3 regions of the Paenibacillus sp. Y660 genome follow, and region 3 is predicted to be linked to each of the others. Evidence: riboswitches for the same ligand, from Rfam matches in the RefSeq annotation. Region 3 holds a riboswitch; each other region holds the start of a gene.
What was found. Region 3 has a riboswitch for cobalamin ahead of AC2TDN_RS05235 (ABC transporter substrate-binding protein). Riboswitches for the same ligand answer to the same signal wherever they lie in the genome.

Region 1 (7,235 bases), on a different contig from region 3:
CCAGCGAAGGCTGCAGCATCCTGACCGGCTGCTCGAATAGCAAGAGCGAATCGTTCATAATCGGTTACCTTTCGGAACTCGCCATTATTCTCTTTCAAATAAGCGGTCAATTGGCTCAAATAGCTTGCCGGCACCTGATTATCGGAGCGATATAAAGCGACCGCTTCCCAATCGCTGATTGTGCCGTTCTTCATCATTTGCTCCGCAGCTGCCTTTATTTCGCTGCTGACGTCTACCCTCTCTGCCGCAGCCGTACGCTGCATCGGCAATAGCGCCGAGCAAATAACGGAGACAAATAATGCGCTGCTGAGCAATTGTTTGAACCATCTATACGTAACGGATTTAGCCTTCACCACTTAAAAACACACCCTTTCAAGAAAACAGCTGTCCCACGGCTAATGATTAGCCCAGAGACAGCTTATTGTCTAATTATGATTTCAATTCATGCAGTCGAATGATCGCAACGGCAGCCATTTCTCTTGTTACAAGAGCTTGTGGATTAAATGACCCGTTATCGCCCGTCATCAGACCTTTCTGATAAGCAACATTCACATAAGAAACGGCCCACGCCGATACGGCATCTCGATCTTTAATCGCAGCCTGCGGCGCACTGGAATCAGCCAAGCCCTTCAGCCTTACGATGACCGCAGCCATTTCCTGCCTTGTAATCGGCTCGTTAGGTGCAAACGCTGTGTCTGTCACGCCTGACATCAACCCTTTTTCTTTTGCAGCCGCTACATAACCGTAGTACCAATTTTGCTTGCCGACATCCGTAAATCCGGAATCAGCGAGCAGCGGCTCAGCTCCTGAATATTTGACCATTAGAGCAGCAAATTCAGCACGAGTCAGCTGACGCTTAGGCTCGAATGTCGGATTTGCTGTACTCGTTCCTTGCATAAAGCCAAGAGCAGTTGCTTTTGTAACCGCATCAAGCGCCCAGCTTGAAACTTTTGCTTCATCTGTATATTTCGGAGCAGTAGATGGTTCCGGCTTCTCGCCAGGCTTCTCGCCTGGTTTCTGGCCTGGTTTCTGGCCGCCTGTTTCATTTGGATCGATAGGTGCCCCAATATCTTTGCCGAGATCCTTTGTATACTGCCAGCGAACAACGTCACCATTTTTGAGCGTATAATTACCTGCGCTCACTTTAGGGAAAGTTCCGTTAACGGAATACATCCAGCCGCTGCCGCTTCCATAAGCATTATCCATTTCCTTAAGTCCGCCAATGCCCTTCACATAAATGCTGGCTCCTGAACCCGAATAATCGAGCTTCAAGCTTTTATCGTCCAGCGCACGTTTCAGAACGGTAAAAGCAGTATCGCCTGCCTGAATCGTTACGGCTGCAGGAGCAATAAAGTCTCCTTCATTTATCGATCGCTTCTCAACGGATAACGTTACCTTATCGGCAACAGGCGCAGGACCGCTGCCGCCAGGCAATGGCAATGATGTTGAAGTTGTTTTGAAGGCCAAAAATTCAGTGAAATGCTTCGTTTGAATGACTAAATCGCCATTTTGGTTATAAGCATACACCTCATCCGTATGGACGGATGAATCCGAATATTTCTTGATAGGCGTGAATACGCCTGCTTGATCTATGAAGCCAGCTTCCTTGTCGCCTTGTCCTTTAATGGTAATCGCAACATGCTGGTTAAATTGAATTTTTTCGGGACCGCCAGCTTTGATCCGAACGGCGATGGACTCTACTTTCTTATTGCCAGCTGACAAAGCCGCATCCAGCTTGTTAGTCAAGCCGGATTCAGCTGTGCTTAAATTTTTCGGAAGCTCAAGCGCTTTGTCCCAAGTCGACGTTGTTACTTCCGTAGAGGCTGGAATCTCAAGCACGGTGTTTCCGCGTGTTGCTGTTACTTTTGGCAATGCTGTCGTTTCAAAGTTAAGGGTTACATTGTTAGTGACTTGACCCTCGCCCGCTGATCCAACGACTACCTCTGTTTCGTTCTTATTGATGGCAATTGCTTGATCCGTTGTCTCACTAACAATGCGCGGTACAGCAACCGTGATTGATTCACTATCGTTGCCGCCGACAAGCGCTGCTCCAAGCGCTTTAATCGCTATAGTGCCGCCTTTTGCCGTTCCTGTAAACGAAATCGTTGTTTGGTTTCCTTCTCCATTAAGTGAGTTAACCGCAAGCTCTGTATGGCCTGTGTCAATCGTCCAATTGCTGCTAGTTGCTGCCTTACTGGTGAACTTATCTCCAACAAGCTTCACGACAATGGATGGATTCAAAGCACCACTTGCAATCTTTGATTCTGTCGAGATTGCCGGGTATGTGCTGTAATAGAAACGAACCTTATCATTTTCTTTAAGCTCATATGCGCCTGCGCCCACTTGCGGCGACTTCCCGTTCACTTCATACATCCAGCCATCCCAGCCGCCAAGGCTGCCGGCTGCTAGCCCGTCAATTGTTGACACATAAGGCCCGAAGCTGCTATTTACAATTTTGTAGCTAATCTTCGGATTGGCTTGATCAAGTCCTTGCTTTAGCGCATCTAATGCAGTAGCAGGCTTAATGGTGCTCTTAACCCTTACTGCATGTTCACCATAGACAGACCCGGTTAGATCATCTACTTGAAGCATAGCGGTGACATACACAGGTACGGGAACAGCAACGGAAATTGAATTACTTTCCGCTTGACCAATTAATGCTCCTGCTAATGCTTTGATCGTGATAGGCTCGTCCGTAGCTTTCCCTGTCAAATTGAGCTTAATCTTCTGATTGCTTTCTTTCACAATCGAACCGATTGATAGACCTGATTTCTCGGTATTGATTGACCAGTTGCCGGCTGCTACAGCGCCTTTGCTGAACTCATCCCCAACGAGTGTTATATCTACATTTGGATTTGATGAACTGTCGTCAAACACTGTTTGAGACGAAATATCAGGGTAACGGCTATAATAGAACCGAACCTCATCATTCGCTTTGAGCTTATAGGTACTCGCTCCTACAGTTGCCTCGACGCCGTTTACTTCATACATCCAGCCATCCCAGCCGCCCAGGGAGCCGGCTTCTTCTCCTGCAATCCCTTTCACATAAGGACCGTAGCTGCTGTTTACAATATCGTATGCAATGGAAGGATTCGCAGTATCCAGAGCATGCTTAAGAGCATCTAACGCCGTTGGATTTTTTATTTGTGTAACGGTTACCGGTTGCTTGGTATAAAGATCTCCCGATTTGCCATCAACCTGTACGTTGACCTGAACGTTGACCTGAACGGGCAGTTTGATTTCATCGCCAAAGCGATGCCATACGGCTTTCTGATTTTTAATATCGATTAGCGCAATAAGGCCTTGTTCCGTTGCCATAGGATCGCCATTCGTTTCGTTAGCTTTCCATTTAAATGATCCATCCTCAAGCTGAAGCAAGGAATATGTATCAAGAACGGTTTTGCCGTTGGCAGCCCAAGTATCAGACAATACATCCTCGCTAATTGCAGTCAATCCCGATACGGCAGCGGACATGCTGTTCGAATTGTCGCCGAACATTATATTTTCTTGGTTTAGCTGCTTCGTTTTTAGATAGGCTTTTATTTTTACGATAGCCTGTTGAACAGCGCTGTCACTCTGGTAGTTTCCAAGCGCAAGCAGCCCCATACCCGTCATATCTGGCTCAGAAGTGCTGCCGAAGAAAGCAAAGCCGCCATCTGACAGCTGCTTGCTAAGCAAATAGTCTACTGCCTTCTTCTTTGCTGCCGAATCCCAAGTTCCTACGTTGCTGCCGAGCTTCGCACCTGTGTCGAGCGCATGAATCGCCCACATATGCTTGTTTAGCGTACCTGCAAATGCACCCGTGCCTGAATTTTGCTGTGCTGCCAGCTCCGCATACAAATTACGATCCGTTTGCCATGCGTGAGCAGGGTCTTCTCCCATCGCGAGCAAGGAATAAATATATCGGATATGCTCGGTTCCGCCAGCATTAGGCTCCAATGCCTCGTCGCCTTTCGGCTCTAAAGTCTTCCAGCTAGGAAGCTTCCAACTGCCGTCATCAAGGTCTTGTCCTGCACCCCATAACGCAACGATTTGCCACCATGATTCTAAAGTCTGACTTTGTTTTTTATAAAGGTTAACCGTTTTGTCGATCATTCCATTTAATGAAGAATTCGCGGAATGATCTGCCGCATGACTGGCCTGCGGTGCAAATAAAGTAAATACTAATAGAAAACTAATAATGGCGGGCAAGCTTTTTTTCATGAAGTTTTTAAAAGATAGCAATGTATTCTCTCCCTCTCGTTCCTTTTTTGACAACAAAAAAACATCTTTCCGCTTTCTGGAAAGATGTTTGGGCTGTTACATTCGGAGCATGGCACAGAGATTCCCCTATTGCCGCAGCACGAATAACATCTCCCTCCCATCCTCGTGAGAAAATATAGAGCGCTTATATGGCAGGTCTCCTGGCTTCGCTTCATAGCTTCAGCTATCTCCTTCCCGTCCCATTCGAACAGTGGATTAATGATAGTCAGCTCTGCGATACAGTGGCGGGACCGCGTCGGACTTTGACCGAACTTCCCTATTAAGCTGCAATAAAATTGCAGCACCATACTAGCTAATCTATGAAATTGTAAGGTGTTGACTTGTGAATTGTATCAAATTCCTGTGAATATGACAAAGGTTCTATTTGTTTTTTTATAAGCCGTGCCCTTTGTCGCTGTTCGTTCCGATTATTCGGAATTACAGCATATTTAGAAACCCTGTACTTTCAATGGTCGCATCGACTTGAAGCTCCAGCTTAAGCTTGGGATAATATTGCGTTCGCCAATTTTTCAGCTTTGCCCTTGGTATTTTATTTCTGAAATATTGGCCTGTCCCCAAAATATCCGCTCCGCTCGCTTGAATCTTGGCAAACATCAGATCAAATCGTTTTTCCAACATGCCTTCAAGCTCATTCTTGATCATCTCACTCGTAGGCTTTCCTTTCGTCTCCAAAAAAACGACCTTTAATTTAATTTTGCTTTTCAAAATCGGCACATCGTTGCTCATCAAGCTTTTGTTCGTTATCGAATTGCTGGTGATTAGCACGCTTGCATGATTGCTGACTTCAATTGTCCCCTGCGTGCTTTCGCTATTGAAGGCGTTGAACAACAACGTCTCATCCATGCTGATCTGCGCAACCATTTTCCCATTTTTGATTACCGCTGAGCCAACATGCTGCACGACGGTGTTTGTCCCCGACCGAATGATCGGAACCGTTACATCACGCGTGTAGGAATGAATGCTTCTATATATCTCCCACACCCGAGTCAGCGCAATTTGTGGATTCCACCCAGCATTTCTCTCGAAAAAGTCATAGAGCGCCATCCCTTGAGGATCTATATTTTTCGTCACATTTGCAAAAAAATGCCCCATGTCTTCATCGCAAATCGCGATAAGCGACTTGGATGATACGTCACGCTCTCTCATAAAATCAGCGATTATGTCATCCATACCCTCCTGGGCGTATGTCTTATCTAACAGAATAACCTTCACGTGAAGCAAATCTACATGCTCCTCCAGATTCGCACTGATTTTATCCACGGCATGATTAATCGTTTTCCCTGATTCGAATACAATTTTAATTTTTGTCGTATTCCCGTTTGGTACAGGAATTTGTAAATAGACGCAGTATTCGTCGTTTTTTTTCTTTACGCCCATTACAATCGGCAATGCCCTGTGGTTGATATCTCGATTATCCCAGCATCCGCTTAGGGAGAGAATAAGGCTGATGGCGATTAGCGTTTTAAACACTCTCATCTTTATACATCCTTTTGGAACGAAGCCCTATAAATAAAATGGAAAAAGGAATCGCGAACAATACAAAAAATCGGAACATCACATTCCACAGCCTAACCGCCTGAAGGGTATCCCAATTAGAAACCAGCATGCTGCAACTATAAATGACCGCAGCTACTGCGATAACAAAATAGTTTAATTTCACTTTCGGCATGGCTCGATTTAAAATACAACTGACTTCCCACAGCAGCAAGGAGATAGTCAGCATCGTGAATGTAATTAGGCTCAGCAGCAAAAATATCGTCACTCTGTCAAACATCAACCAATTGATATGGATGGTACTGACAAGCATAACGAAAGGAAATTTAAAGGTAGAGGCGGTAGACTGTCCGAAGGTTAGAAGGGGCAGGTAGACAGACAGAAACATAAAAGGAACGAGCGCCACCAAGGTAATCATTACTTTTTTTCGGCTAAAGGAAAAATACGGCTGCACGAAACCAAGAAACAGAAAGCCTGCGGCAAATGCAGAAAAGCTGTAAAGATAAGCCTGCTTCGTAATAAATGAAAAATCGATATGAAATAACGGAAACAAGTAATGATAATCCACATTCTGAAACGATATAAAAATTGTGAATAGGATCAAAGGAAGAAATAAAAGGGCAAGCACAATTCCCGTTCGAAATATGGCATTCACCCCATTTAAGGTGATATAGGTAGAGATGACAATAAGGAGCCCAGCAATCGCCCACATAGGCGTATTCGCCAGAAAAACGAGGATAATGATATTAGCAAAAGCGCGTATAGTGATGATATCAACAAAGATCAAATAAAGGACAAGCGGCAATAAAAAAAGGGTGGCTGCCCACTTGCCGACGCCTAAGTAAATACTGATAATATCCTGTTTTGGGAAGTAGCTGAGACCCTTCATATAAGCCCATACGAGAAGCATATTAATGGCAATCCCAAAAGTAATCGGAAACCAATGTCCCTCTGTTGTGCTTGCTATAATATCAAAGGGATAGAAAAAAAACATAAATCCCAGTTGAGTCAACACGTACATTAATATGACATGATAAGATTTATCCATTTTCCCATTCACCCTTCTTCATACTAATATTCAGATATGAAATGCCAAACGTAGTAAGACTGGCTAGATACGCGCTTAGTAATACCAACCCGCCTAGTAATCCAAGAACGCCATATAAGGCACTCAAAATGACGATGACATATTTGAACAGTCGGATGGAAAGCGAATTTTGAAAGCCTACAACGGTAGAATTCGCTATCGTCGTAGCCGCAAGCACGATAATGAGCAGATTGCTTACCAATCTAGCCGTCACGACTGCCTGTCCCAAAATAATGCCTCCTACCATTGTGATCGTTGGACCAATACTCTTCGGAAGCCTTGTACTGGCCTCAATAATCAATTCCAATACGACCAGCATTAAAATAATTTCAACGATTGCCGGATAGGGCACGCCTTCGCGGCTCTGAGCAATATTAAGTGCAAGCTCTAT
Region 2 (7,235 bases), on a different contig from region 3:
GTAGAAAGCATCATTATCGAAGGCCACAACCAGCTTCCTGATCAAGCAGAAACGATTGTTTCTACTGGTCTTGAGCAAGCTAAGAAAGTAGCTGTAGGCTTCTAATAAAAAGATACAACCATAAGCAGCAGATCTATCGTCAAAGCTGCTAATAAACTCCACAAATCATGCGCAACGAGCCTTTAGAATCGTTTCTAAGGCTCGTTTTGCGTTTTTCGTGCTGGAAGGAAGCCGTAATCTTTTTCGATCACCTCTTCTTAGTCGAACATCCTTAAATCATTTTTAGACACTTTCACCCCCCATTCGGTAAAAAATAGAAAATTAACGGTAGAAAATCCTGCTAACTTCCATTTTCACCTAGATTTTATTGGAATAGCGGGATTTTCCAATTAATTGTACAGCCATGATATTTTGGACGGCTGGACGGGTCGGAAGATGGGTTGGACATTAACAAATGAGAGTGTATCCAACAAAAAAAGGTTGACTTAGCAGCGTTGCTAATGGTTTTATTATATAGACCGATCGCTATAATCGAGGGGTGAATGAATACGGAAAAACCAAATACCCGCCAAAATATTTTGGATACAGCATCAAGGCTTTTTTTCACAAAAGGGTATCATGCTACAGGATTAAGCCAAATTATTAACGAGAGCAAATGTCCAAAAGGCTCCTTGTATTATTATTTTCCAAAAGGCAAGGAAGAGCTGGCGCTGGAATGCATCGCGTGCACCAAGGCGTTTGTTATCGAGCGGTGGAAAACCAAATTTGCAGCATTTGAGGACCCGTCCGATGCGGTGCAGGCATTCGTTCACGATATGGGGGAGGATGCCGAAAAATATGATTTTCAAGGCTTCATGCCATTTAGCTTCTGGATGGCTGTGGAAACCTCTGCCATTAGCGATAAGCTGAGATCTGCGGGGCAGGATGTGTTTGCCTCCTGGGAGGCCGTCATCTCAGGCAGGTTGATTTTCACAGGCATGGATGAGGCAAGAGCAGAGGAAGTAAGTGTCGTCTTAGTCTCGTTGCTGGAAGGTGCGCTGATCCTCGCTTTGACGAAGCGAGATAAGCAGCCGTTAATTTCTGCGGCGAAGTGTGTGCCCTATTTGATTAATCAATGCCCATCTCTATGAGAGGTCATCAATAAAAGAGAGATTGAATGTAGGAGAGTGGAGAGCTTGCAAGCAACAATGGCAGCAACGCATCAAAAAACGGAACAGAAATATAAAGTTATCCCCATCATGATTTCATTATTATTAAGCGGCTTTGTTGGTATGTTCAGTGAAACGGCTTTAAACGTAGCACTAAGCGATTTGATACGCATATTCAACATAACGGCGCCAACTGTACAATGGCTGACAACCGGATACCTGCTTACGCTTGGGATCTTGGTCCCCGTCTCGGGACTCTTGCTTCAATGGTTTACGACTAGACAGCTATTTATAGCGGCGCTAAGCTTTTCCATACTCGGCACGCTTGTAGCGGCGCTTGCCCCAAGCTTTGAAGTCTTAATGACAGCGCGTGTCATTCAAGCCGTAGGCACCGCTTTGCTGCTGCCGCTTATGTTTAATACGATACTTATTATTTTCCCTGCTGAAAAAAGGGGAGCGGCGATGGGTGTTATCGGGCTCGTCATTATGGTCGCGCCTGCCGTAGGCCCAACGATTGCAGGTCTTCTCATTGAAAATTTGAGCTGGCATTGGATTTTCTGGTTATCGCTGCCGGTCTTAATTATTGCTTTATTGTTCGGAATTATGTATATGCAGAACGTATCCACGATTACGAAGCCTAAAATTGATGTCATGTCCCTCGTGTTCTCAACGCTTGGCTTTGGCGGCATCGTGTTTGCCTTCAGCAGCGCGGGCGAAGGAGAAGGCGGCTGGAGCAGCACAAAAGTGATCGCTTCGATGATCGTCGGCCTTTTGGCGCTTGTCATATTCGCTATTCGTCAATTGAAAATGAAGCATCCGATGATGGATTTGCGGGCATTTAAGCATCCGATGTTCGTTGTAGGTACGCTAATGGTGTTTATTTGTATGATGGTTATTTTATCATCGATGCTCGTATTGCCCATGTATTTGATCAGCGGACTCGGTCTTAGCGCATTAACGGCAGGACTTATCATGCTGCCAGGCGGACTTTTGAACGGGATTATGTCACCGATTATGGGCAGCTTGTTCGATAAATTCGGACCAAAATGGCTCGTTATTCCGGGGCTTGTTATCGTTGCCGCTGTGCTATGGTTTTTCTCTGGCATTACGACGGCATCCACAATTGCACTCATCATTGTGCTGCATTCCTGCTTGATGATCGGAATCTCCATGGTATGGATGCCTGCTCAGACTAATGGTCTTAATCAGCTCCCGCCTGAGCTTTACCCGGATGGAACTGCGATTATGAACACCCTCCAGCAGGTTGCTGGCGCAATCGGCACAGCCGTTGCCGTGAGCATCATGACTGCCGGTGTGAACAGCTTTATGAAGGGCGTGGATGATCCAACCGATCCCGCCAATGCGCCGCTCGCGATGACAGCGGGCATCTCGGATGCGTTTATATTCGCTATGATCGTAGCTATTGTCGGCTTGATCGTCGCTTTCTTCATTAAACGGGTTCATGTAGGCAAGAGCAAGCAGCATTAATCGATAGGCACGAACCAAGAAGATTCGACCGTCACATGCGATCGAATCTTCTTGCTCGTTAACAGGCAATCTGTTATAGACAAACCCCTGCAATCCCGATATGATTGATTAAACAATCGAATAATGATAAAGAAAAGGTGCAGACAAGTCGTTTTTTTGTTTGCTTAATAGGGAAGTCCGGTGCAACGCCGGCGCGGTCCCGCCACTGTAAGTGAAGAGCGATTCTCTAAACAAGCCACTGTCCGATCAAAGGATGGGAAGGCAGAGAAGCGTGATGACGCACGAGCCAGGAGACCTGCCTTTTCTTATTTTGTTTCCTATTCTTCGGGGGTAAGAATGAGGAGGCGTGATCGAAACGCAGCACATATCGTATCCTATTTATATGCTGAACTGATCTTTAATTTGACATGCAGATCCCTTTCAAAGAGGGATCTTTTTTTTGTTTTAACAGCGTTGTTTGATTAGTTAGGTTGAAAGGGAGCAGAGAGAAGACGATGGTTATGAATAGTAAAAGATGGTTTTCCGGCTGCATCATACTCGTACTGATTATTGGTTTGTTAGCTGGCTGCGCCGCACCGGGGCAAGATGTGAATGTACAGGCGAATCAGACGCAGGAAGTCGGTGAATCGCAAGGCGATCAAGCAACGAATGCCGGCAGCAAGGAACAGCCTTCAGCGACAAGCGAGGCAGTGAAATCCGATGCGGCTGCCCCGGCAGCTGAGCCAAAGTCGACTTCGACACACAGCACAGAAAATAAGCAGCCTGCGGACGCCGCAGGAGATAAGCCGGCAACAGCTGCGTCAAAGCCTGACGCTAACCAGGTCAAAGCTCCCGCAGCGAAGGAGCAGATTACTTCTCCTTCAGCGATTCCAAGTGCAACGGCGAAGCCGGTTAAGACGGATGAGCCTGCGCCTGCCGTAACGCCGCAGCCGACGAATATCGTGACCATTTCGATTATAGCGGATGAAGAGACGGGCACTGTGCTTGAACCGACCGCCGTTGAGCTCAAGAAGGACGATACGGTGCTTGAGGTTTTGAAGAGAATTACCCGAAAAAATAAAATTCAGATGGAGTACAAAGGTTTAAAAGCAGCGGCGTATATCGAAGGGATCGATAACGTATACGAATTCGACCACGGCGCGAAGAGCGGCTGGATGTACAAAGTAAATGGCGAGTTTCCTAACAAAAGCGCAGGTGCCTATGCGCTCAAGGAAGGCGATGTTATCGAGTGGCTGTACACGATTGATCTCGGCAAGGATCTAGGAGCTGAATATGAATGAATACCGCCTTCGATTCCGTACATCCGATCACTAGCTTCAGCTACTACGCAGGTGCGATCGCTTTTAGCATGCTGCTCTTCCACCCTTTATTTCTAGTGACCTCGCTTGCTGTGGTTACGCTGGTTATTATTATTCACGGCGAAGGGAAGCGGCTGCTTAAGCTGCTTCCTTATTATGTGCTGATGGGCGGCTCCGTCGCTGTTCTCAATCCGCTTTTTTCGCATCGCGGGAGGCATATTTTATTTTATTTCATGGATCAGCCAATTACGCTAGAAGCGATTTTGTATGGAGTGACAATGATGCTTTCCTTATTAGGGATTTTACTGGCATTCGTATCGTTTCAGCATATCGTCACGACAGACAAATGGATGTATTTGTTTTCCCGCGTGCTTCCGCGAACCTCTCTGCTCACGTCAATGTCGATTCGTTTCGTGCCGCTTTTTTTGCGAAGGCTGGAGCAGATTACAACCGTACAGCGGACAAAGGGCGTATCGATCATGGAGGGCAGCCTGCGGAAGCGCAGCAAGGACGGCATGCTGCTCGTTCGCGTGTTATTGACCTGGTCGCTTGAGGAAGCGCTGCAGACGGCGGATTCCATGAAAGCGCGCGGTTATGGCGCGGCTAAGCGGAGCTCGTACGTCATATACCGCATGGATCGAAGAGACGGATATACGCTCTTATTTTTAACTGCGATGGGACTTGCATGCCTATGGGGCTGGGCACAGGGCTTTGGCGTGTTGACCATTTATCCGCGGCTCGAAACGATGCAATTTCACCGAGGGGAAGGTTTTGCATATGGGTGCTACTGTGCTTTCCTGCTAACCCCGGTCGTACTCGAAGGAATGGAGAGAAGGTCATGGAAGTCATTCAAGTCAATCAATTGACGTTCCGCTATCCCGAAGCAAAGGGGGCGGCGCTGGACGAAGTATCGTTTAATGTGAAGCAGGGCGAATTCGTCGTTTTATGCGGCGCTTCGGGCTGTGGGAAAACGACGCTGCTTCGGCATTTGAAAAAAGAGACACTTCCGGTAGGCAAACGCTCTGGCTCCGTTATGTATAATGGTGTTTTGCTGGATGAGCTCCCTGCGATAGAGGCGGCAGAGCATATCGGCATGGTCTTCCAAAATCCCGAGAATCAGATCGTGATGGACCAGGTGTGGCATGAGCTTGCTTTTTCGATGGAAAATGTCGGTTATGAGCAGGCGGTTATGCGCAAGCGTCTAGCTGAGATAAGCCATTTCTTCGGTCTTGAGGAGCTGCTTTACAAGTCCGTGCATGAAATATCGGGAGGCCAGAAGCAGCTGATAAATCTTGCCTCCGTCCTGCTGCTGCAGCCGAAGCTGCTTCTACTGGATGAGCCGACCTCGCAGCTTGATCCGGTTGCTTCGCGTGATTTTTTGCAGCTGCTTTACCGCTTGAATCAGGAAATGTCTATGACAGTTATCATTAGCGAGCACCGGCTGGAGGATGTTATCCCGCTTGCAGATCGAATTGTTATGCTGGAGGGCGGCAGAGTAAAGTACAACGCTGCCCCGAGGGAGCTATGCCAATCGATCTTAGCAAATGAAGCAGCGACAAATGATATGTCGTATTTGCCTTCCGTCACGAAGCTGTTTTTGTCAGCTCATGCGTCAAGCAAGCCTATTGCAGCTCAAGATATTCCGCTTACGGTGCGGGAAGGAAAGCAGTGGCTGGCTGGCCAAGGCGGAATAAAGCCGGATTTATCGCAGCATGAACATAATCGCGAACACCAATTGCAAGGTGAGAAGCAATGGCTGCTAGCCTGTGATGAAATTACGTTCAAGTATGAGAAAACGGGTTCAGAGGTGCTGAAGAAGCTGTCGCTTAACGTGTATAAGCATGAGTTTTTGGCGGTGCTTGGCGGCAACGGGGCCGGAAAAACGACGATGCTGATGATGATGGCCGGACTTTTGCAGCCGCAGCGAGGCAAGGTGAAGCGGGAGAAAAATAGCAAGGTAGGCTATTTAGCTCAAAATCCGCTCCTCTACTTCAGCTACGATACCGTTGAAGAGGAGCTGCAGCGAATGGCCGATTACGCGGGACTCGCGGATCGTGAGCGCAAGATCGCAAGCGTCGTAGACGCACTCCAGATCGCCGCAATATTGACGAAGCATCCTTATGATTTGAGCGGCGGTGAACAGCAGCGGGCAGCACTTGCCTTGGTGCTTCTTGGTGAGCCTGATGTGCTGTGCCTCGATGAGCCGACGAAGGGACTTGATCCTATTGCGAAGCAGAGAACAGCGGAGCTGCTGCAGCAGCTTTGTCAATTAGGCAAAACTATTGTCATGGTTACGCATGATATTGAATTTGCCGCTGAGCATGCGACGCGCTGTGCAATGCTGTTTGACGGAGCGATAGCAGCGGAAGCAGCTCCGGCAGCTTTTTTTGGAACCAATTATTTCTATACGACGGCCATCAACCGAACGGTTCGCGAATGGCTTCCGGATGCGTTGACGACCAAGGATGTGATCGATCGATGGGCAAATTAAAGCTTTGGTTTCTCGCTAGCACCTTGCTGTTCATTGCTGCCATGGCGTTATCGGCAGCCATTACAGATGAGCATTACCTGATGCTGAGCATTGTGCTGCTCTTTGCAACGATGCTGCCTTTCTTTGCAAGGTTTGAGAGACGAACGATTGAAGCCCGCGAAATCGTCATTCTGGCTGTACTGGCTGCAATTGCTGCCGTTAGCCGCGTGCCGTTCGCGCCATTGCCAAGTGTACAGCCTACTTCGTTCGTGATCATTATTGCGGCAATCGTGTTCGGCGCGGAGTCGGGCTTCATTATTGGAGCAATCGCCGCGGTAGTGTCAAATATTTTTCTTGGACAGGGGCCGTGGACGCCGTGGCAAATGTTTTGCTGGGGCATGATTGGGGCTACTGCAGGCTGGCTTCGCCATACTTGGCTCATCAAAACGAAGATCGGCTTGCTTACATTCGGCTTTGTGTGGGGCTTTCTGTTCGGCTGGATCATGAATATATGGTATATCATTGGCTTGCCTGATGCGCTGAGCTGGAATTTGATTATTATCGCCTATATTCAAAGCTTTTATTTTGATCTTGCGCATGCGCTGTCAAATGTGTTCTTCCTTGCTGTGTTTGGCAGCAGCTGGATCGCTATTTTGTCTCGGTTCAAGAAGAAGTATGGCTTATTGGATTCGTAACATTCATTGTATAAAAAATCAGGCGCCAGCAATTGTGCTGGCGTCTTATTTGTTGCTTAAATTGGTTGGGTAAAATACACGCCAATTGGACGGTTACAAGTGGGGGAGGTCCATTTATGATTGTCTTATAAGGTGC
Region 3 (7,235 bases):
AATAAGCGAAGAAAGGCGCACCGATAAGCGCGGTAACGACACCAAGCGGAATTTCTTTGGGTGTCAATGCCATTCGCGCCAGCGTATCTGCCCACAGGACGAATATGCCGCCGCCGATTGCAGACAAAGGCGTGATCAAGCGATAGTCGGGGCCTACGAGCAGACGGATTAGATGCGGCACTACAAGCCCTACGAAGCCAATAACGCCAGATACGGAAACCGCTGCTGCGGTGAGCAGCGTCGAGCTGATTAAGACGATAAGCTTTGTCCGCTCGACACGAATGCCTAGATGCGCTGCATGCCGCTCGCCAAGCACAAATAAATTGAGCGGCTGGCCGTAAGCGAGGAGCAGCGGCATTCCAATAAGCAGAAACGGAATCATCATATAGACATTTTCCCAGCTTCGCATAGCAAGCGAGCCCATCAACCAGAACAAGATCTGATTGACAACACCCTCCGACATGGAAACCATGAATGAAACGAATGCGCCAAGAAAGGATTGGATAATGACTCCTGAGAGAATAAGCGTTTCAATATGCATGACGCCCTTGTTGCGCGAGAGCCAAAAAACGCCAAGCAGCGTAACGATTCCTGTACTGAAGGCAACGAGCGGTATCGTCCATATGCCAAGCACGGTCTGCAGTCCAAACAAGATCATAAATGCTGCTCCGACCGAGCTTCCAGAAGCGACGCCTAACGTATAAGGATCGGCCAGCGGATTGCGCAGCACGCCTTGGAAGCCGGTGCCCGCAAGCGCAAGGCATGCCCCAACGAGCACGGCGAGCAAAACGCGCGAGAGCCGGACTTGTGTCACGACAGCTATTTGTCCGGGTGAATACGAAGTAGGCTTATCCGCAAACCACGGCAGTTGATGAAGAAGTATCCCCCACACGTCACGCAAGGATATGCCAGCCGATCCAATTGATAGACTAACAACGATAGAAACAGCAAGAAGGAGCATAGCTGCTCCTCCATACCAAACTAATTTATAGGTCATTTGATTATTTTACGAGATCCGGGTGAATGACTTTAGCAAGCTCAAGCAACCCATCGGCAAGACGTGGTCCAACGCGCACGAGCGGATCCTCCGTCACCGCATGCATGTGCTTATTTTTCACCGCATCGATGACATCCCAGCCTGGACGGCTTTCGATACCAGCAACGATTGGATTCGGGTCCTCCTTCAAAGCAGGATATACAATAAATGCAGGATTTTGTTTTACAACTTCCTCAGCGCTAACCTCGTACCAGCCAGGCGATGCGGCTGCAATATTGATGCCGCCTGCAAGCGTCAGGAGCTCGTCGAGGAAAGTGCCTGAACCAACTGTCCAGCCTGGTGAAAACTCGAGGTATACTTTCTTCTTCTCCGCGTCCTTCACTGCATCGGTAACCTGCTGCTTAACTTCACGCATATGGTCAGCAACGGCAGCCGCTTCCGTATGTTTATTCATAATATGACCTAAATTTTCGATTTTGGCAATAACGGCATCATAGGTAAGCGGATCTGTCGCGAACACCGGAATGTTCAATTCGCGGAGCTTCGTGATCGCTTCCGTATTCATCGACGGTGAAGCCAGCACAAGATCAGGGTCAAGCGCTGCTACTGCTTCAATGTTAGTCGTCATATCGCCTACTTTCGGCTTGGATGCAGCTTCCTCCGGATAGTTGCTATATTCATCAACCCCTACGACTTGCTCCCCAGAGCCAATGGCATAAATAGCTTCCGTCTCACTCGGTACAAGCGTAACGACCTTGGTCGGCGCTTGCTCGAACGTCATCTCCGTACCTGTATCATCCTTTATCGTTAGCGGATAACCAGATGATTCTTCCGATGGCGCCGGCTCATTCGCAGCAGCTTGCTCCGTATTAGCCGGTGTATTGCTAGCCTTGTTTTCAGTGTCATTGCTTGCTCCGCATGCTGCTGTGAATACGAGCATCATCGTTAACAGCAAGCCAAACAGAAGCTTCATCATATTGCGGTTCTTTCCGTTCATCTTGTTCTCCACCCCTAATTTTTTAATTCGTATAAAATAAAAAAAAGCATTTCCGGCAATTGTGCCAGAAATGCTCTTATACGCGCTCTAGTAAATAAACGAAGCGGCAGGCTTTCCAAAGCACGATCCCTAAGTCCACGTAGGTAAAAGTGTTATGTACAAACAGGCAGATTTTCTGACTTGGTCGTGACAGCGAGCGCTGGCTAGCTCCTGCTGCATTCCCTTACAGTGGCGGGTCCGTGCCGGATTCTCACCGGTCTTCCCTATTAAGCTTCAAGCAAGCGACTTCCAACAATCGATTGACCCATTGTCAGAAACTCTCCCATTAGCACCTATTTTTACGTATGAAATTATCAGATGTTAATATACACCGTCTCTCGGATTTTGTCCAACATTACTCGCTAAGCCAATCGGATCAACTCCCTCCGTTCTGCTCCTGACATTTCCCGCATAGGTAACGTAATATGCCTCTTTCATTATTAAAGCCGACAACGAATCTGTTTTATGCAAAAGGAGGTCCCTAGCCGACATGCAGCAACAGCATAAATCACAATCGCCGCTTTATAAATTCGTTTTCCTGCTCTTTGCCATTGTTCTTCTAGCTGGTATAACGCTAACTTGGCTCCGCCAGCGCGACAAAGCGCCTCCTCCTATTTCGGAGCATGCTTTCGAGAGCGGCCATGCCATTTGGTCGATCGCGCCTTATCCGGCCAAAGTGCTTCGCAGCAACAGCCTTCAAATCGAACTTGCCGATGACTCTGGTGCGGCCTTGCAGGGAGCCAGCTTATCCGTAAAGCTGGAAATGCTGGATATGGTTTGCGGGGATTATGCATTTAAAATGACCGAAGCTTCACCGGGCAAATATGAAGGTGAAGGCGTGCCGCTCATGGCTGGCACATGGAAGGCGACATTAAAGGTTGAGACAGAAACTCAAACCTATACCATCGTCAGATTGCTGAAGGCTGTTCATTAGACTGCTTACCATAGCCACGGGTTTATCGATGGAATCACGCCGTTGACAGCCAGCCCTCGCAAAATCGAAATGACGCCTACGGCAATCGCCGTCACCACACTCGCTTTGCGCATGAAGCGCCGCCATTTTTTGCTTGCAAAGGATGCAATGGACGCTGCAGCAGCTAGGGCAGGAAAGGTAGAGAGGCCAAACAAGGCCATCACAGCCGCTCCCTCGAGCCCCGAGCCGGTGGAGGCCGCTGTCATTTGCATCGCATATGTCAAGCCGCAGGGCAAGAAACCGAACGCGATACCAGTAGCAAGCAAATGCCCGGTTTCTTGATTCGCTGAGCGCTGTGCACCTCCTGCCAATCGCTTGTGGAGGAAGGTTGATAGTCGGTTCATGAAAGGCAGCTGAAACCTGCGCCATAGCCATAGCAGCAAGAAGCAGCCGCCGATAATGGACGCAAGCCCCTGTACGCCGGCAAGCTTGCCTGCCACATCAACAAAGGAGCCAACCGTTCCCATGACGGCACCTAACAGCGTATAGGACAAAATTCGTCCCGCATTATAGAGCAGCATCGATTTCTGTGTTGAAGCGGTAGAATTAAGCGACACGGCGGATACGATGCCTCCGCACATCCCGATGCAATGCGGAGCGCTGAACAATCCCGTCAAAATAATAAAGCCAACCTGCTGCCAAGTTATCGTCATTTGCTTGATCCAGCCTTGCGCCGAAGCTGACCGGAGAGCCGAAGCGCGTTAGCGACTACCGACACCGAGCTGAGCGCCATTGCCGTCCCTGCCATCCATGGCTCAAGCAGGCCAATTGCAGCAAAAGGAATAATGATCACATTATAAAGAAAGGCGAAGGTTAAGTTCTGTCTAACATTTCGAATTGTTAAGCGGCTGATTCTGATCGCCTCAGGGATAGCTTGCAGCCTTGAGAACAACAGCGTCATATGCCCAGCGCTCAGCGCCGCGTCCGTTCCTTCCCCCATCGCAAGCCCGACATCAGCAGCGGCCAATGCCGGCGCATCATTCCAGCCATCGCCCGCCATGGCTACCCGCTTTCCTCGCCGCTTGAGCTGCTCCACCAGCTCAACCTTGCTCTCTGGCAGCATGGAAGCATGTACGACTGTAATGCCTGCAGCTTTGGCCGCAGCAAGCGCGGGAGCCTCGTGATCACCGGTAGCGAGCAGCGATGCTACACCTAGCGACTTGAGCTCTTTTATAGTAGCTCTTGCATTTCCTTTAACCGTATCGCTAAACGCCATGACACCCACGCATTGCCCTTCCAACGCGGCATACAGCACCGTTTCGCCCGCCTCCTCACGCTGCTGCGCGAAAGCTGCTGCAGCACCGCTTACGCTCCAAGCACGTTCGGACGCAAATTTGGCATTGCCGACCGCGAAGCGCTGATCCTCAACAGTCGCTTCAACACCACCGCCTGGCGTAAACGCAAATTGGCTGGCTTCAGGAATAACGAGTCCCAGCTTCGTTGCTTCTCGAATTATAGCGATTGCCAATGGGTGAGCTGCTTCCGCTTCGGCAGCGGCTGCCATTCGGAGCAGTGAAGCGCGGCTTCCCTGTATCGCCAGCACTGCGCTAACCTGCGGCTTGCCTTCGGTCAATGTACCTGTCTTGTCAAAAATAATCGTTTGGATTCTCGCCAACCGCTCAAGCGCACCTGCTTCCTTCGAAATGATGCCTTGCTTGGCCAGCCTGCCCGACGCAATGACAAGCGAGATCGGCGCAGCTAAACCAAGCGCGCATGGACAAGCTGCCAACAAGACCGCAATGCCACATACGAATGCTTTGCTCCAATTCCCCGGCTCAAGGAATGCTCCCCACATCACGACCGTAGCGAGCGCAAAGATGAGCATAACCGGAACAAACCAGCTCGCAGCCGCATCGACATTGCGCTGAATCGCGGATTTAGAGCGCTGCGCTTGCCGGACAAGCTCCTGAATGCGGTTCAGCATCGTATCATGTCCCGCAGCCTTCGTACGGATGCGAAGCTGCGCGCTTTCGTTGCGGGTGCCTGCCCACACCGAATCTCCTTCACGCTTGGCGATCGGCAAGCTTTCTCCAGTGAGGAGCGATTCATCCATCGCTGACTGACCGCCGCTCACAATACCGTCAACAGGCACGACCTCGCCTGCTTGAACGATAACAATGTCGCCTGCCCGTACAAACTCCGTCTGAATGCGTACGACTTCCCCTGCCCGTTCAACCGCAGCCGTCTGGCTTTGCAGCTTGCCATAGCCTTCCGAGCCGTGCTGCGCTCGAAGCGAGGCTGAAACTTCAATATATTTGCCGAGCAGCACAGCCGTAATGACGACAGCCGACGTTTCAAAATAGAGCGGAGGCGAATGGGCAGCCGACTCTGCAAGCGGACGAAGCAAGCCGCTCTGAAAAACGGCATAATGGCTGTATAGATATGCGACGGTCGTGCCGATGACAACGAGAACATCCATATTTGCGCTTCGCTCGCGAACAGCATGATAAGCGCCAATATAAAACGGCAAACCGATCACGAACTGTATGATCGTAGCAAGCGCGAGCTGCAGCCATGGGAGCATTAGCCATGCCGGCATATGAGGCAGCAAGGGCTCCAGCAGCGGAATATGCTGTGCCATGCCCGTTAGCAGCGGCAGCGTGAGGATTAAAGAGACGACAAGTCTTAGCTTTAGGATCTTATGCTCCTTATGAAGTCCTTCCTTTGCCGTCTCATTTAAGAGCGCTGCAAATCCCAATTGTTTTACGCGCTCAGCAATCTGGGCGGCCCCGAGCACCCCGGGCTTAAACTGTACCCATGCCGTTCGAAGCGGGAAGCTGACTGCCGCCATTTGCACGCCATCCATTTTGCCGACAGCCTTCTCAATCCTTGCCGCGCAAGCAGAACAGCTCATCCCCTGCACCGCAAAATCTATCGTGACATCACGTTCTATTTCTTGATTCTGAATGTCATGCTCCAACCTCAGCACCTGCCTTCCATTCATCGCCGCTCATGCCTGTACCTCTCCCGTTAAACTATATGATGGGCAATCGAATTGCATGAATGGAACATGCGGCTACATGCTGTTTGGTGCTGGCAAACCTAGTATTTCAAGCGCATCCTGCATCGTTTGCTTATAACGCTCCGTGAGCCATAGGCGCAGGCTCCTCGCCTCCCCCTCTGACTTTAGAATCGGGCAAGTGGCATAGAAATGATTGAATAAAGCAGAGAGCTCATATACGTAGTTGCACAAATGGTTTGGCGCGAGCTCCATGACAGATGTTTGCAGCGTTTCCGGCCAATAGGCTAGCTGTTTAAGCAGACTGCGTTCCTGTAATCCAAGCTCGCCGGATGCCAAAGTATCGCTAGGGACTGGGATACCCGAAACACCCGATTTCTTCAATATGCTGCTTGCGCGCGCATAAGAATACATTAAATAAACGCCTGTATTCCCGGTTACCTCAGTCGCTTGTTCAAGATCAAATACGACCTCCGTCTGTAAGTGGAAACGCAGCAAATAGTAGCGGATCGACGCTGCTGCAATCGCGCTGCTCGATAATCCGGCCTTGCGTGATCGGTTCGAATCGATGATTTGTTCCATATGCGCCAAGAAATCCGCGATTTTGACGCCGATTCCTTGCCTGCCCGACATCGCATAAGCTTGCTTCCCGTCCGAGGTATCAATGCCTAGACCTCTTGCCGTTTGAGGACTTAACGATACAACGCCATAGCTGACATGTCTAAGCTGCTCCGCCTGCTTCTGGTAGCCTAAAGCAAGCAGTGCTTGCTTAACCATCGCTTGCGGATATTCCTGGCGCTGATCGATGACGTTAATGACCATATCGGCGCGGCCTATTTTTTTCTTCACTCCGCTGGCGTGGGTGGACCAAAGGCGATCGGAGAACTTTTTGTACTGAAAATCGTTATCGAGCAAGCCAAACTTCCACAGGTGATAGGCAATGTCCTTAGCTGTGTAGGTCAAAATACCATTCGAGCGTACGAGCACCTTTTCCGCATGGAATTCTGTTTGCTCCTTGATATCGCCTTCTTGCTCCGGCTGTTTAAGCACCCAGCAGCCCGCTAGCTTCCCGTCATCCTCCTTACGGAAGATATCTGTACGCTTAAGCTGCTCATACGTTCGCTCCCAGAAGCCTTCACGCACGATGCTGCTCTCCCATACGAGAACATCATAGGAGATGCCGAACTTCTTCATTTCCTCCACATGCTCGCGTACGATTCGTTCTGCTATGAGCAAGCCCATCCATGCTACATTGGAGCGCCCCTCCTCT

Region 1: it holds a riboswitch for cobalamin, as region 3 does, so the genes downstream of both, AC2TDN_RS22300 (DUF4430 domain-containing protein) here and AC2TDN_RS05235 (ABC transporter substrate-binding protein) in region 3, are expected to answer to the same signal.
Region 2: it holds a riboswitch for cobalamin, as region 3 does, so the genes downstream of both, AC2TDN_RS16770 (DUF4430 domain-containing protein) here and AC2TDN_RS05235 (ABC transporter substrate-binding protein) in region 3, are expected to answer to the same signal.

The regions. Positions count from the first base shown of each region.
Region 1 is NZ_JBXBBJ010000027.1:47,127-54,361, forward strand. It holds gene AC2TDN_RS22295 (S-layer homology domain-containing protein) at 1-356, opposite strand, end outside; gene AC2TDN_RS22300 (DUF4430 domain-containing protein) at 430-4,224, opposite strand; cobalamin riboswitch at 4,377-4,566, opposite strand; gene AC2TDN_RS22305 (Ger(x)C family spore germination protein) at 4,681-5,739, opposite strand; gene AC2TDN_RS22310 (GerAB/ArcD/ProY family transporter) at 5,726-6,805, opposite strand; gene AC2TDN_RS22315 (spore germination protein) at 6,798-7,235, opposite strand, start outside.
Region 2 is NZ_JBXBBJ010000014.1:106,347-113,581, forward strand. It holds gene AC2TDN_RS16755 (FMN-dependent NADH-azoreductase) at 1-105, shown strand, start outside; gene AC2TDN_RS16760 (TetR/AcrR family transcriptional regulator) at 543-1,130, shown strand; gene AC2TDN_RS16765 (DHA2 family efflux MFS transporter permease subunit) at 1,188-2,636, shown strand; cobalamin riboswitch at 2,755-2,953, shown strand; gene AC2TDN_RS16770 (DUF4430 domain-containing protein) at 3,137-3,916, shown strand; gene AC2TDN_RS16775 (energy-coupling factor transporter transmembrane component T) at 3,913-4,800, shown strand; gene AC2TDN_RS16780 (ABC transporter ATP-binding protein) at 4,773-6,425, shown strand; gene AC2TDN_RS16785 (ECF transporter S component) at 6,413-7,099, shown strand.
Region 3 is NZ_JBXBBJ010000003.1:68,080-75,314, forward strand. It holds gene AC2TDN_RS05230 (FecCD family ABC transporter permease) at 1-961, opposite strand, end outside; gene AC2TDN_RS05235 (ABC transporter substrate-binding protein) at 1,002-1,994, opposite strand; cobalamin riboswitch at 2,143-2,296, opposite strand; gene AC2TDN_RS05240 (FixH family protein) at 2,524-2,967, shown strand; gene AC2TDN_RS05245 (sulfite exporter TauE/SafE family protein) at 2,973-3,659, opposite strand; gene AC2TDN_RS05250 (heavy metal translocating P-type ATPase) at 3,656-5,950, opposite strand; gene AC2TDN_RS05255 (arginine--tRNA ligase) at 6,023-7,235, opposite strand, start outside.